One region of the Cellulosimicrobium sp. NPDC057862 genome, then DNA from elsewhere that is predicted to be linked to it. Evidence: predicted binding sites of a transcription regulator. Region 1 holds the regulator's gene; the other holds the start of a gene.

Region 1 (7,322 bases):
GGTCGGTGGTCGGGTCCGGCGTCGTCGTGGTCTCCGTGGTCGGTGACTCGGACGGAGACGGTGAGGTCTGCGCGGTCGGGGTGGGCGCGGGGTCCGGCGAGAACACCCCGAGGGCACCCGCGACGCCGAGCCCGGCGACCGCGAGCACGCCGACCGTGACGGCCGCCGCGGCGAGCGGTGCCGAGGTGACGAGGGCGACGAGGCCGCCGGCACCGGCCGCGGCGAGCGCGCCGCTGCCGGCCGCCGCACCGCCGGCCGCGGCCGCTGCGCCACCGACGGACGCCGCGCCGGCCCCGACCGCGCCGCCGGAACCACCGGCCGCGCCCGCGGCGGCACCCGCGCCGCCGACTGCACCGGTCCCGGCCGCGCCTCCACCGGCGCCCGCACCCGCACCCGCCCCGCCGGAACCACCTGCGGCAGCGGAACCACCCGCCGATCCCGCGCCCCCGCTCGACGAACCCTGGAGAGCGGCACCGACGCCGCCGGCGACGGCCGCGCCGCCGAACGTCGGGAGGGCCGTCCCGACCAGGCCGAGCGCGCCGACGCCGAGGACCAGCGGGGCGATGACGGCGCGCATGCCGTGCGACACGTCGCCCAGCTCGAGCACGAGCGCGCGGCACTCGCCGCAGCCGTCGAGGTGAGACTCCACGCGCGCCGTCTCACGCTTGGCGAGCCCGCCGCGCACGTACGATCCGAGGAGCGCGTTGACCGTGCGACACTCCTCGGCGGGGACGGACGTCAGGTGCTGCTGGAGGTACGCCTGGCGCAGCCCCTCGCGCGCCCGGTAGGCGAGCGCGGAGACGCCGTTCGCGGTGAGGCCGAGGATCGGCGCGATGTCCGCCGGCGAGAGGTTCTCGACCTCCGTGTACCAGAGCACGGCGCGCCACCGCTCGGGGAGGTCCTGGTAGGCGCGCGTCACCGTCGAGCGCTCGAACCCCTCGAGAGTCGGATCCTCCGTGGACGCCATGGGTCCGAACGCGGACTCGAACGTGCGCTCGTCGTCGGTCGGCTGGGTGCGTCGAGCGCCGTTGACGAGGTCGTAGGAGAGGCGCCGGACGACCGTGAAGAGATAGGCGCGGAAGGTGACGTCGGGCCCGCCCCCGCCCTGGAGCACGGACAGCGTGCGGGCGAACGCGTCGGAGACGACGTCGTCGGCGTCGGCCGTGGACCGGACGTACTGCCGCGCGACCGTGCGGGCCGCGGCGGCGTGGCGCTCGTACAGCGCGCCGTAGGCGCTCGTGTCGCCCTCGCGCACGGCTGTGATGAGCTCAGCGTCGCTGAACGCCTCGCTCCACACCCGTTCCTGCGCCTGCGTCATGTCACCCGCCCCGGAGACCGCCCCGATCCGAGGCGTACGGTGGCCATAGTAGACGCCCGTCCAACTTCGGGGCAGAGGGCTTCCGACGACGGAACGGTAACGGCCGGAGTCGTCCCCGTTCGCCCCATTTCACCCCGGACCCGGCGTCCTGGAAACTTCTTCGCCGACCCGCGTCATGGATCGGCCGCTCGCCCGTCTCATCTACATGGACCACCTCCACGGGTACACCGTGCCCGCTCCCGACGCCGTGCGCGAGCGCTGGCGTCGGGCGAGCGCCGAGAGCGTCTGGCTGCGACCGGGCGACTGGTACCACCCTGCCGTCGACGCCCTGGTCGAGGCGCTGTGCGAGGAGCGGGACGGGACACCGGCCGCCGAGCGGCTCGGCCGCGTGCGGGCCGAGGCGGGCGTCGGGATCGGCGAGGCCATCGACGACGTGGTGTGCCTGTACCGGGCGCACGACCGCGAGCCCGGGACCGACCTGCTCCGCGCGGTCGCGGTCGGGTGGTCCGACGGCTACGAGGCGACCCCCGTGACGCCCGAGGTCATGGACCCCGAGTCCGGTCTCGCGACGTCCCAGTACCTGGCCCAACGGCTCCGGGAGACGTACGGCGTCGCGCAGCGCGCGGGCGTCGACGCCGCGGCGACGCACGGCCTGCTCGTCGTGGACGTCGCGCTCGACCACCTGACCGGGTGGCAACGGTTCGCCCGGTCGGCCGCGATGGGCCGCGCGCTCACGCACACCTTCGGCGACGGCCATCCCATGGCCTCCCTCGGCAACGGGCTCTTCGTGGTCCTCGGAGAGCGCGGCGCCGACGACGACACCCTGCGCACCGTGCTCCGCCACAACATCGAGCGCACGGGCCTCGCGCTGGGCGTCACGGCGATCCTGCGCCGACCTCCGCGCGTCTGGCTCGAACCGCTCCCCCGCACCCACTCCGCCGCCGTCCAGCTCCTCGACACGCTCCAGCGCTGACAGCACGACGACGCCCCGGCCGCGCGGGCGAGCGCGCGGTCCGGGGCGTGTCGTGTCGGGGGCGTCTACGGTCCGCGTCAGCGCGGGGTGAACGTGAGGCAGTCGGCCTTGTCCTCGCCGGACGCGCCGGCGCCCACGCGGATCGACGGGGCCGAGCACTCGAGCGAGGAGTTGTGGACGCAGTCGGTGCGCTGGCAGGCGCCGACGTGCGCGAGCACCTTCTCGAGGCCGCCCTTGGTCCCCAGCGGGATGAAGGTCGCGCACTCCGCGTCGCCCGCGTGACCGGCGATGGTCACCGCGCCGGCGTGGCACCCGTGGTCGTGGTTGTAGCCGCAGCCGTCGATGGAACACTCGACGACCTGGGGCATCTCCGTGAGGCTGCTCATCGCGATCTCCTGTTCTCCGAGGACCCGTGGGGGGCCGGGCTTCCGTGTCCACGGTATTCCCGGAATTGCACGATGTATAGCAAGGAAGGCCTTGCTAAGAAATGCAGGAATAGCGCGTAATTAGCGCACGACATTCTTGCGGAAATGCGTGACCAGGGCCGATGCCCCGGACCCTCGTCAGGAGGGCAGCAGAGGCGTAGCGTCGGCTCATGGCCCCTTCGCTCGGCGCGCCGCTGTTCTCGGGTGCCGACGCCGACCTGTACGCGGTCGGCGCCGACCGCGTCCTGCGACGCTCGCGCTCGGGGGCCGACACGGTCGGCACCGCCGAGGTCATGCGCCACGTCCGTGGCGCGGGCTTCCCCGCCCCGCGCGTCGACGCCGCGACGGACGGCGACCTCACCATGGAGCTCCTGCGCGGGCCGACCCTCCTCCAGTCGATCCTCGGCGGCCGGACGTCGCTCGCCGGATCCGCGCGGATCCTCGTCGCGCTGCACGACGCGCTGCACGCCGTCCCGCCCCCGGCGCCGCACGAGCCCGCGTACGCGGCGCTCACCGCGCCGTCCTTCGCGGCGCTCGACGCGCCTTGCGGGTCGCCGTGCGTCGTGCACCTCGACCTGCACCCGGCGAACGTCGTGCTCACCGCCGACGGCCCGGCCGTCCTCGACTGGACGAACGCCCGGCTCGGGCCTGCCGGGCTCGACCTCGCCGTGACCGCCGTCGTCCTCGCGGAGGTCGCCGCCGACGAGGACGACGAGCTCGCGCCGGGCGCGCGGGTCCTGCTGGACGCGTTCCTCCATCTCGCCGACCCGGTGCTCCTGCGGCACCTCGACGCCGCCGCGCGGACCCGCGCCGCGGACCCGGGCCTCGATCCCTCGGAGGTCGCGCTCGTCCCCGCCGCCGCGGCGCTCGTCGCGCGCGAGGCCCGCCGGAGCTGAGCCCCGGGCGGAACGGCCGGGGTCAGGACCCCGCGTCGTCGGGCCGGGGCCGCCAGATGACGAGCGCGCGCGCCTCGCCGTGCTCGACGAGCGTCTCGCGCAGGGCCTCCTCGACCCCGCGGCGCACGCTGCGGCCGCGCGGCACGACGACGACGTCGCCGCTCGCCGCGGCGGCGAACACCCGGCCGCCGGGCTCGACGCGCGCGGAGAGCGCCTCGATGCGGCGCTCCAGCCGCTCGACCTGCGACTCGAGCGCGAGGATGCGCTGGATGCCCGCGAGGTTGATGCCCTCGTCGTGGCTGAGCCGCTGCACCTCGAGCAGCTTCGCGACGTCGCGCAGCGAGTAGCGCCGCCCCCGGCCCGGGGTGCGGCGCGGCACGACGAGGCCGAGGCGGTCGTACTGGCGCAGCGTCTGTGGGTGCATGCCCGCGAGCGCCGCCGCCTGGGAGATGACGAGGACGGGCGCGTCCTGGTCGACGTCGCTCGCCCGGCCCGGGTTCGCACCGTCCGCGGTCATGGTCGAGGGCCTCCTCACGCCGCTGCTCAGACGGCCGCGTCGCGCACGAGGTCGGCGCGCACGTCCTGGCCGTCCGTCTCGGCGGCGAACGTCTCGACCGCCTCGCGCGCGGCCTTCGAGAGCTTCTGCGGCACGGCCACCTGGACGGTGACGAGCAGGTCGCCGGTCGACTTCGCGGTCTGCACGCCGCGGCCCTTGACGCGCAGCGTGCGGCCCGACGGCGTCCCGGCCGGGACCTTGACCTTGACCGACCCGCCGTCGAGCGTCGGCACGCTGATGGTCGCCCCGAGCGCGGCCTCGGCGAACGTCACGGGGACGGTCGCGCGCAGGTTGGTGCCGTCCAGGGAGAACACGGGGTGCGGGGTGACGTGCACGGTGACGACGAGGTCGCCGTCGGGCCCGCCGGCCATGCCCGGGCGGCCCTTGCCGCGCAGCCGGATCTTCTGGCCGTCGCGCACGCCCGGCGGGATGCGCGTCGTGACGTTGCGGCCGTCGACGGTGAACGTCACGGTCGAGCCCTCGACCGCCTGGCGGAACGGGAGGGTCGTGGCCGCGGCGACGTCCGAACCGGCCCGCGGGCGGGGGCCGCCGCCGAACTGCTGCGCGCCCGCGCCGCCGAACATCGACCCGAGGATGTCCTCGAAGCCGCCGCCCTGGCCGCCGGTCGAGTACCGGACCCGGGTGCCACCCGGGCCGCCGCCGCCGAACATGCCGCCGAACACGTCCTCGAAGCCCGCGCCCCCGGCGCCGCCAGGGCCCGCGGAGAAGCGGGCACCGCCGCCGGCCATCGCCCGGATCGCGTCGTACTGCTCGCGCTCCTTGGCGTCCGAGAGCACGGCGTACGCCTCGCCGATCTCCTTGAACTTGGCCTCCGCGCCCGCGTCACCCTGGTTCTGGTCGGGGTGGTACTTGCGCGCGAGCTTGCGGTAGGCCTTCTTGATCGTGGCGTCGTCGGCGTCCTTGGGGACGCCGAGCGCGGCGTAGAAGTCCTTCTCCATCCAGTCCTGTCCGGTCACGGCGCCTCCCTCCTGTCGGTGGTCGTGGTCCTGGTCCTTCGTGTCGTGGCTGCTGCTGCCGGTGGGTCTGCTGCTGGTGATCCTCGCGTGCCCGACGGCGGAGCGCACCTCCGCGCCGGAGGTGCGCCCGCGCCGTCGGGCACGAGTGGAGAGGTGGCTACTGAGGGCCGACGACCGAGACGCGCGCGGCGCGCACGACCCGGTCCCCGATCCGGTAGCCCGGCTCGATGACGAGGTTCACCGTGGTGGTGGTGGCCTCGGCGTCGGGCTGGTGCATGAGCGCCTCGTGGACGGTCGGGTCGAACTCCTCCCCGACCCTGCCGTAGCGCTCGATGCCGAACTTCTCCAGGCTCGCGTCGAGCTTCTCCGCGATCGCGGCGAACGGGCCCGTGAGCTCACCGTGCTGACGCGCGCGGTCGATGTCGTCGAGGACCGGGAGGAGCGCGGTGAGCACGTCCTCGATCCCCTTCGTGCGCGCGGCCTCCTGGTCGCGCAGCGACCGGTTGCGGTAGTTCGTGAAGCTCGCCCGCTCGCGCTGGAGCGCGTCGAGGTGCTCGGCCGCCTCGGCCTTCGCGGCCAGGACGGCCGCGTCGACCTCGGCCTCGTCGGACGGCTCGAAGTCGAGTCCCGCGAGCGGGTCCCTCTCCGCGTCGTCACCTGCCGAGCCACCGGTGGAGCCGGCGTCCGCGCCCTCGCGCGGGCTGCCGGCCTCCGGGTCGACCTTGCGCTTGTCCGTGAAGTGGAACGGCTTGTCCTCGGGGCCCTGGCCGGGCTCGCGCCCGGCCTGCTCCTCGGGGCCCCGGTCCTCGGGGGACGTCACTTCTTGTCGTCCTCGTCGTCCACGATCTCGGCGTCGACGACGTCCTCGTCCGGAGCGGACGTCGCGCCCGCGGCAGCGGTGGCGTCGTCCTGCGCGGCGCCGGGGTTGCCGGCGGCCTGCTCCTGCTCGGCCGAGGCGTAGAGCGCCTGGCCGATCTTCTGCGCGGACGCGACGAGCTTCTCGTGCGCGGTCTTCACGGCGTCGGCGTCCTCGCCCTCGAGCGCGGACTTGACCGACGCGATGTCGGCCTCGACCTCGGTGACGACGTCGGCCGGGAGCTTCTCCTTGTTCTCGGAGACGAGCTTCTCGGTCGAGTACACGAACGCCTCGGCCTGGTTGCGGGTCTCCGCCTCCTCGCGACGCTTCTTGTCCTCGGCCGCGTGCTCCTCGGCCTCCTTGACCATGCGGTCGATGTCGTCCTTGGGCAGCGCCGAGCCGCCCGTGATCGTCATCTTCTGCTCCTTGCCGGTGCCGCGGTCCTTGGCGCCGACGTGGACGATGCCGTTCGCGTCGATGTCGAAGGTGACCTCGATCTGCGGCACGCCGCGCGGGGCCGGCGCGATACCGGTGAGCTCGAACGTGCCGAGCGGCTTGTTGTCGCGCGCGAACTCGCGCTCGCCCTGGAAGACCTGGATGAGCACCGAGGGCTGGTTGTCCTCGGCCGTCGAGAAGATCTCGCTGCGCTTGGTCGGGATGGCCGTGTTGCGCTCGATGAGCTTGGTCATCACGCCGCCCTTGGTCTCGATGCCGAGGGACAGCGGGGTCACGTCGATGAGCAGGACGTCCTTGCGGTCGCCCGAGATGACGCCGGCCTGGAGGGCCGCGCCGACGGCGACGACCTCGTCCGGGTTGACGCCCTTGTTGGGCTCCTTGCCGCCCGTGAGCTCCTTGACGACGTCGGTCACGGCCGGCATGCGGGTGGAGCCACCCACGAGCACGACGTGGTCGATGTCGGAGACGGAGACGCCCGCGTCGGAGATGACCTTGTGGAACGGGGCCTTCGTCCGGTCGAGGAGGTCCTGCGTCATCTGCTGGAACTGCGCGCGCGTGAGCTTCTCGTCCAGGTGGATCGGGCCGTTCTCGCTCATCGAGAGGTACTGCATCGAGATGGTGGTGCTCGTCGCGGACGAGAGCTCCTTCTTCGCCTGCTCGGCGGCCTCGCGCAGACGCTGGAGCGCGATCTTGTCCTTCGACAGGTCGACGCCCGAGCTGTTCTTCACCTGCTTGATGAGGTGCTCGACGATGCGCTGGTCCCAGTCGTCGCCGCCGAGGCGGTTGTCGCCCGACGTCGCGCGGACCTGGATCGTGGAGAAGTCGTCCTCGTCCTTGCCGACCTCGAGGAGCGAGACGTCGAACG
Region 2 (7,322 bases), on a different contig from region 1:
GCGGGATTCGGACACGACGGTGGGGGCGTCGTCGGGCAGGGCGCGCCGCAGCAGGGGCTTGTTCACGCGCTCGGTGAAGAAGTCGATGAGCGGGCCGGCGAAGAACGCCGTCATGACCGTCCCCACGCCCACGGGGCCGCCCAGCGCGATCGCGAGGCCGACGAACGCGAGGTCCTGGACCACCCGGACGACGCGGTACCGCGCATGCGTACGGTCGACGACGATCGGGGCGATCGCGTCGTACGGCGCCGTCCCGACGCCCGCCGTCATGTACGCGGACGCACCCGCGGTGAACAGGACGATCCCCACGACGAAGAGCGCGGTCTGCAGGAGGCGGCTCGGCGGGTCCGGGACGAGCGGGGCGAGGAGCGCGGAGAACCACTGGACGAAGAACCCCGTCATGACCATGTTGATGATCGTGCCGACCCCGATGTACCGGCGTCCCCACACCACGACGGGGACGAGGAGCACGGCGTTGATCGCGAGCTGGTAGACGCCCAGGTCGACACCGAGCAGGGTGCTCGCGCCGATGTTCGCCGCGGTGAAGGGGTCCACGCCGACGTGCGCGGACAGCAGCACCGCCGAGCCGAGCCCGAGGACCGCGACCCCGAGGAGCGCCCACACGGCACGCAGGACCACGTGGGAGGGGCGGGACCGCGGCGCGCTCGTCACACGCTGACGCTAGGGGAGCGGTCGGGCGGGCGCGACCGGGCCGTCAGACCCGGGCGTCGAGCCAGTCGAGGACCTCTCGCAGGTAGGTCGACCGGGCGGGCTCGGGGGAGAGGGCGAGGTCGTGCGCGCCGCCCTCGACCGCGACGACCGTGACGTCGTCGCCCAGCCGCTCGGCGCGCGTCGTGATCTGCCCGACGTCGAGCACGCTGTCGGTCGTGAGCAGCGCGTCGTGCCAGCCGGACGCCGGGCCGCTGCGCGCGGACGCGAGCACGAGGACCGGGCAGTCGACGTGCAGGCCCCGCGCGACGCGCGCGTGCCCGCGCCGCACCGCCCGCAGGAACCCCGCTCGTACGGGAAAGCCCTCGATCGGCTTCCAGGCGAGGTCGAAGTCCCACTCGCCGCCCGTGCTCGCGTGCAGGGCCTCCGCCCAGTGCGGGTCGAGCCCGCCCACGACGAGCCGCGGCGCGACCCGGCCGACGACGTCGACCACCCACGTCACCGGTCCGCGGAACACCCACGGCCGGTTGAGGTCGAACCACGGGCTGTTGAGCACGAGCGCCGCGAGCCGCCCGGGACGCGCGTCGGCCCACAGGCTCGCGACGAGACCGCCCGTCGAGTGGCCCAGCACGACGAGCCGCTCGTGCCCCTCCGCGCGGATCGCGCGCGCGGCCGCGTCGAGGTCGTGGGCGTAGACGGCGAGGTCGGTGACGAAGTTCGGGTCGTCGTCGGGCCGCGACGGCGCCCCCGTGCCGCGGCCGATCGAGCGCCCGTAGCCCCGCAGGTCGAGCGCGTAGAACCGGTACCCGCGCGCCTCGACCGCCTCGGCGACGTGGGTCTGGAAGAAGTAGTCGATGAACCCGTGCACGTACAGCACCGCGGGCCGGTCGCCCGAGGGCGCCGCGACCTCGCGCCGCACCAGGGTCGCGACCGCGCCGTCCGGCAGGTCGAGGTCGCGCGCGACCCAGTCCCCGCCCAGCACGTCCGTGCGCCACTCCGGCGTCCGCGTCTCGGCCATCCGCTTCTCCCGTCCTCGCCCCACCACGTGTCTGCAGATTCTCGCCTCCCGGCGCGATCCCGCGGCGACAACGCGCGGGTGGGAGGTAGCGTGACGCGGATGACGAGCGAGATCCTCGCCCGCGTCGACGACGGCGTCGGGCACCTCACCCTGGACCGCCCCCGCGCGCTCAACGCGCTCGGCTACGCCATGCTCGGCGAGATCGCCGACGTGCTGGAGGAGTGGCGGGTCGACCCGACCGTGCGCCTCGTGCTGCTCGACGGTGCGGGCGACCGCGGCCTGTGCGCGGGCGGCGACGTCCGGGAGCTGCGCGCGTCGATCGTGGCCGGGAAGCAGGCCGAGGCGCGCCGCTACTTCCGGCGCGAGTACGCGGTCGACGCCGCGCTCGCGGAGCTGCCCACGCCCGTCGTGACGATCATGGACGGCATCACCATGGGCGGTGGGGTCGGCCTCGGCGCGCACGCGCCGGTCCGCGTCGTGACCGAGCGTTCGCGCGTCGCCATGCCGGAGACGCGGATCGGCTTCACGCCCGACGTCGGCGGCTCCTGGCTCCTGGGCCGCGCGCCCGGGCGGCTCGGGGAGCTGCTCGCGCTCGGCGCCGTGACGATGGACGCCGCCGACGCGATCTTCGCCGGGCTCGCCGACCACTACGTGCCGAGCGAGCGGCTGCCCGTGCTCGCCGCCGACCTCGCCGCGCTCGCGACCGCGGGGGTCGACCCGCTCGACGTCGAGGACGTGCGGGAGGTCGTGCGCCGCCACGCCCTGCCCGCACCCGTCTCGCGGCTCGTCGCGCGCCAGGCGGCGGTCGACGCCACCTACGCGGCGGACTCCGTGCCCGAGATCGTGGCGCGCCTGCGCGCAGCGGCCCGGGACGGGGACGAGCAGGCGGGCTCCGAGGCCGACGCGCTCGAGCGGCTCTCGCCCACCGCGGTCACCGTGGCGCTCGCGGCGGTGCGCAGCGCGCGCGGGCTCCCGGACCTGCGTGCCGCGCTGGAGCAGGAGTACGGGCTCGTCTCGTGGTTCGTCGACACGCAGCCGGACCTCGTCGAGGGTGTCCGCGTGCAGGTGGTCGACAAGGACCGCGACCCGTCGTGGCGCCCGGCGACGCTCGCCGAGGTCGACCCGGGCGTCGGGGCGGAGGCGCTGGCGTACGTGCCCGCGGAGGCGCTGTGGGACGACGCCCTGAGCCCGCGCCTGGCACGCCGCGCCGTCGAGGCCGTGGTCCGCCGGTTCGGCGAGGACGAGCCGACGCCCGACGAGCTCGCGGAGGCGAGCGACGACCTCATGGTCGAGCTCGTCGAGCGGCACGACGACGGCGGCACGGTCGTGCACCTCGCGGACTCGTGCGGGGAGCACTTCCTCGACGGGTACTGGCCCGCGGTGCGGTTCGACGCCGTGGGCGACGTCGTCGAGGTCACCGTCGAGTCCTGACGCGACCACGCCGTACGAGCCGACGACGCACGACGGCCCGCCCCGGGCTCCCGGGGCGGGCCGTCGATGCGTGGTGCTGCGAGTCACCCACCTCGCACGGCGCGTGCCGCGCGAGGCGTCGCTCGCGTCACTCGGGCGGCGGGCGCAGACGCGTGGCGTCGTCGATCTCGTCGTCCGGACCGGCGGACCCGTCCGGCCCCGGGGTGCCCGGCTGCGGCGGGAGCGGCTGGGTCGGGGCGGGCTGCTGGTACGGCGGCAGCGGCTGGGTCGCGCCCGGCGGGACGGGCGGCTGCGCGGGGAGCGGCGTCGTCGGCGACGACTGCGGGTGCGGCGCGCCGGGAGGGGCGTACGGGGCCGCGCCGGGGTAGCCGCCCTGCGGCTGCGGCGGGGCCGGCGGCTGGGCGCCGTACTGGCCCGGCGCCGGGGGCTGCGCCCCGTAGCCCTGCGGCGCGCCCGGCTGGCCGGGGTAGGCGCCCGGCTGCTGACCCGGCTGGCCGGGGTAGGCGCCCGGCTGCTGACCCGGCTGACCCGGGTACGCGCCCGGCTGCTGACCCGGGTATGCGCCCGGCTGCTGACCCGGGTAGGCGCCGGGCTGCTGGCCGGGGTAGCCGCCCGGCTGGCCGGGGTACTGGCCCTGGGGCTGGCCGGGGTGCTGGCCGGGCTGACCCGGTGCCGGGTAGGCGCCGGGCTGACCCGGGTAGCCGCCCTGCTGGAAGCCGGCCGCCTGGCCGTCCTGCGCACCCGGCTTGGAGCGGAGCACGAGCCACAGCACGAGGCCGATGATGCCGAGCAGCACGACGCCGCCGATGACGAACCAGAGCCAGGCCAGGGAACCGGAGTCCGAGGCGTCGCCCGCGCTGTCGCCGCCGTCGGGCGCGGTGGCGCCGTCGGAGTCTTCGGTCGCCTCGTCCGAGCCCTCGTCGCCCGACCCTGCCGCGCCGCCCGCGACGGCCGAGCCGCGCGCCGTCATCTCGTTGACCTCGCCGACGACGGGCGTCCAGATCACCGTGTTGCCGTCGATCTCGCCGTTGGACTCGGCGACCTCACCGGGGAACGTGATGGAGATCTTGATGTCGAGGCTGTCCATCATCTGCTGCGTCAGCTCGTCGCTCGTCGCGTCACCCGTGTCGGGGTTGAACTCCTCGCCGGTCATGTCCATCGACCCGCTCACGACGTACTCGTCACCCTCGCGCGTGACCGAGATCGAGTCGGCCCCGGCGGACGAGAGCTGTGAGATGGGCTGGTCCGCGTACGTGATCTTGGTGCCCGTGTACCCGTCCTGGGCGTACGGCTCCTGGGTCGCGCCCTCCGGGAGCTCGGACTCCATCTCGGAGCCCATCTGGTCCCACAGCTCCTGCGGGTCCGACCCCATCGACGTGGCGAGCTCGTCGCTGAACGCCATGACGACGCTGCCGTCGAACGTGTCGTCCTCGTTGAGGGTGAGGGCCATGTCCATCCTCATGCACCCCGCGAGGAACAGTGCGAGGGTGGCGAAGAGGGCAGCGAGGCCGAGTCGTCTGCGCAAGGGTGAGGAGTTCACCCGCCCAGCATGTCGCGGATCGCCGCCCGAGGCGAGGGTCGATGCCGATTTGAGACGGAATGCGGCCGGGAGTTCATCCGCGCCGGGCGACGGGTGACGGGGAGGTCAGGCGCGAGGCTGACGAAATAAGTTGAGCGGAATACACTCAACTTCGGAGTCGTTCCACTGGTCAGACCACCTTTCGAGCACCACACCGGAGCACCTATGGAAACGAAGTTCACCACGATGTCGCAGCAGGCGATCGGCGAGGCGATCCAGACCGCGTCGGCCGCCGGCAACCCGCAGCTCGAGCCCACCCACCTCCTCGCCGCGCTGCTCACGCAGGAGGGCGGGGTCGCCGTCGGGCTGCTCGACGCCGTCGGCGCGGACAAGCAGGCCGTCGGCCAGAAGGTCCGTGCCGCGCTCGTCGCGCTGCCCACCGCGAGCGGGTCCGCCGTCGCGCAGCCGACGCCGTCGCGCGCCACGTCGACGGCGCTCGACAACGCCTCGATGGAGGCGCAGGCCCTCGGCGACGAGTACGTCTCCACCGAGCACCTGCTGCTCGGCATCGCCGCGGGCTCGTCGCAGGCCGCGACGATCCTGCAGCAGGCCGGCGCGACAGCCGACGCGCTGCGGTCGGCGCTGCCTGCCGTGCGCGGGAGCGCGCGCGTCACTAGCCCCAACCCCGAGGGCACGTACAAGGCCCTCGAGCAGTACGGGACCGACCTCACGGCCGCGGCCGCCGAGGGCAAGCTCGACCCCGTGATCGGCCGCGACTCCGAGATCCGGCGCGTCGTGCAGGTGCTGAGCCGCCGCACCAAGAACAACCCTGTCCTCATCGGCGAACCCGGCGTCGGCAAGACGGCCGTCGTCGAGGGCCTCGCGCAGCGCATCGTCGCGGGCGACGTCCCGACGTCGCTCCAGGGCAAGCGGCTCGTCTCGCTCGACCTCGCGAGCATGGTCGCGGGCGCGAAGTACCGCGGCGAGTTCGAGGAGCGCCTCAAGGCCGTCCTGGAGGAGATCCGGTCCTCCGACGGCGAGGTCGTCACGTTCATCGACGAGCTGCACACGGTCGTCGGGGCGGGGGCGGGCGGCGAGGGAGCGATGGATGCCGGCAACATGCTCAAGCCCATGCTCGCGCGCGGCGAGCTGCGCCTCGTCGGCGCGACCACGCTCGACGAGTACCGCGAGTACATCGAGAAGGACCCGGCGCTGGAGCGCCGCTTCCAGCAGGTGTTCGTCGGCGAGCCCTCCGTCGAGGACACGGTCGCGATCCTGCGCGGCCTCAAGGAGCGGTACGAGGCGCACCACAAGGTGACGATCGCCGACTCGGCGCTCGTCGCTGCGGCGTCGCTCTCCGACCGGTACATCACCGGCCGCCAGCTCCCGGACAAGGCGATCGACCTCGTCGACGAGGCGGCGTCGCGCCTGCGCATGGAGCTCGACTCCTCGCCCATCGAGATCGACGAGCTGCAGCGCGCGGTGACGCGCCTGGAGATGGAGGAAGTCGTGCTCTCCGAGTCGACCGACCCCGCGTCGCTCGAGCGGCTCGAGAAGCTGCGCGCCGACCTCGCGGACCGGCGCGAGGAGCTCGCCGCGCTCACCGCGCGCTGGGAGGCCGAGAAGGCCGGCCACAACCGCGTCGGCGACCTGCGGGCGAAGCTCGACGAGCTGCGCGTCCAGGTCGAGCGCGCGATCCGCGAGGGCGACCTCGAGACGGCGGGCCGGCTCCAGTACGGCGAGATCCCGCAGCTCCAGCGAGAGCTCGACGCCGCCGAGGCCGAGGAGCAGGCGGACGACGCGTTCGCCGCGTCCGGTCCCGAGGCCGCCCCGATGATCGCCGACAAGGTGGGCGCGGACGAGATCGCGGAGGTCGTGTCCGCGTGGACCGGTATCCCCGCGGGCCGCATGCTCCAGGGCGAGAGCGAGAAGCTCCTGCACATGGAGGACGTCATCGGCGAGCGCCTCATCGGCCAGCAGGCCGCCGTCCGCTCCGTGTCCGACGCCGTCCGTCGCTCGCGCGCGGGCGTCGCCGACCCGGACCGCCCCACGGGCTCGTTCCTCTTCCTGGGCCCGACGGGCGTCGGCAAGACGGAGCTCGCCAAGTCGCTCGCGGACTTCCTGTTCGACGACGAGCGCGCCATGGTGCGCATCGACATGTCGGAGTACTCCGAGAAGCACTCGGTGGCCCGGCTCGTCGGCGCGCCCCCGGGGTACGTCGGCTACGAGGAGGGCGGCCAGCTCACCGAGGCCGTGCGGCGCCGGCCGTACTCGGTCGTGCTGCTCGACGAGGTCGAGAAGGCGCACCCGGAGGTCTTCGACATCCTGCTGCAGGTGCTCGACGACGGCCGCCTCACCGACGGCCAGGGCCGCACGGTGGACTTCCGCAACGTCATCCTCGTGCTCACGTCGAACCTCGGCTCGCAGTTCCTCGTCGACCCGATGCTCGACGACGCCGCGAAGCGCGAGGCCGTGATGAGCACGGTGCGGTCGAGCTTCAAGCCGGAGTTCCTCAACCGCCTCGACGACGTGATCGTCTTCGAGCCGCTCACGCTCGACGAGCTCGGCCGGATCGTCGACATCAGCGTCGCGCACCTCGCGAGGCGTCTCGCCGACCGGCGCATCACGCTCGACGTCACCACGGCCGCCCGCGAGTGGCTCGCGCTCGAGGGCTTCGACCCCGCC

The links. Region 1 encodes HspR, which represses chaperone genes until heat shock. Its sites were predicted from a motif close to AAGTTGAGTCNNNNNGACTCAACTT; they were not measured.
Region 2: a site for HspR is predicted at 4,786-4,810, ahead of clpB (ATP-dependent chaperone ClpB). Genes of this name have one in related genera too.

The regions. Positions count from the first base shown of each region.
Region 1 covers NZ_JBHVMH010000001.1:8,645-15,966, forward strand. Annotated here, with positions in the region: gene ACFVN3_RS00030 (sigma-70 family RNA polymerase sigma factor) at 1-1,318, opposite strand, end outside; gene ACFVN3_RS00035 (hypothetical protein) at 1,494-2,291, shown strand; gene ACFVN3_RS00040 (DUF1540 domain-containing protein) at 2,369-2,677, opposite strand; gene ACFVN3_RS00045 (phosphotransferase family protein) at 2,887-3,612, shown strand; gene ACFVN3_RS00050 (heat shock protein transcriptional repressor HspR) at 3,635-4,129, opposite strand; gene ACFVN3_RS00055 (DnaJ C-terminal domain-containing protein) at 4,156-5,145, opposite strand; gene grpE (nucleotide exchange factor GrpE) at 5,303-5,965, opposite strand; gene dnaK (molecular chaperone DnaK) at 5,962-7,322, opposite strand, start outside.
Region 2 covers NZ_JBHVMH010000002.1:547,078-554,399, reverse strand. Annotated here, with positions in the region: gene ACFVN3_RS05120 (YitT family protein) at 1-672, opposite strand, end outside; gene ACFVN3_RS05115 (alpha/beta hydrolase) at 716-1,687, opposite strand; gene ACFVN3_RS05110 (enoyl-CoA hydratase/isomerase family protein) at 1,787-3,118, shown strand; gene ACFVN3_RS05105 (LppM family (lipo)protein) at 3,246-4,568, opposite strand; gene clpB (ATP-dependent chaperone ClpB) at 4,863-7,322, shown strand, end outside.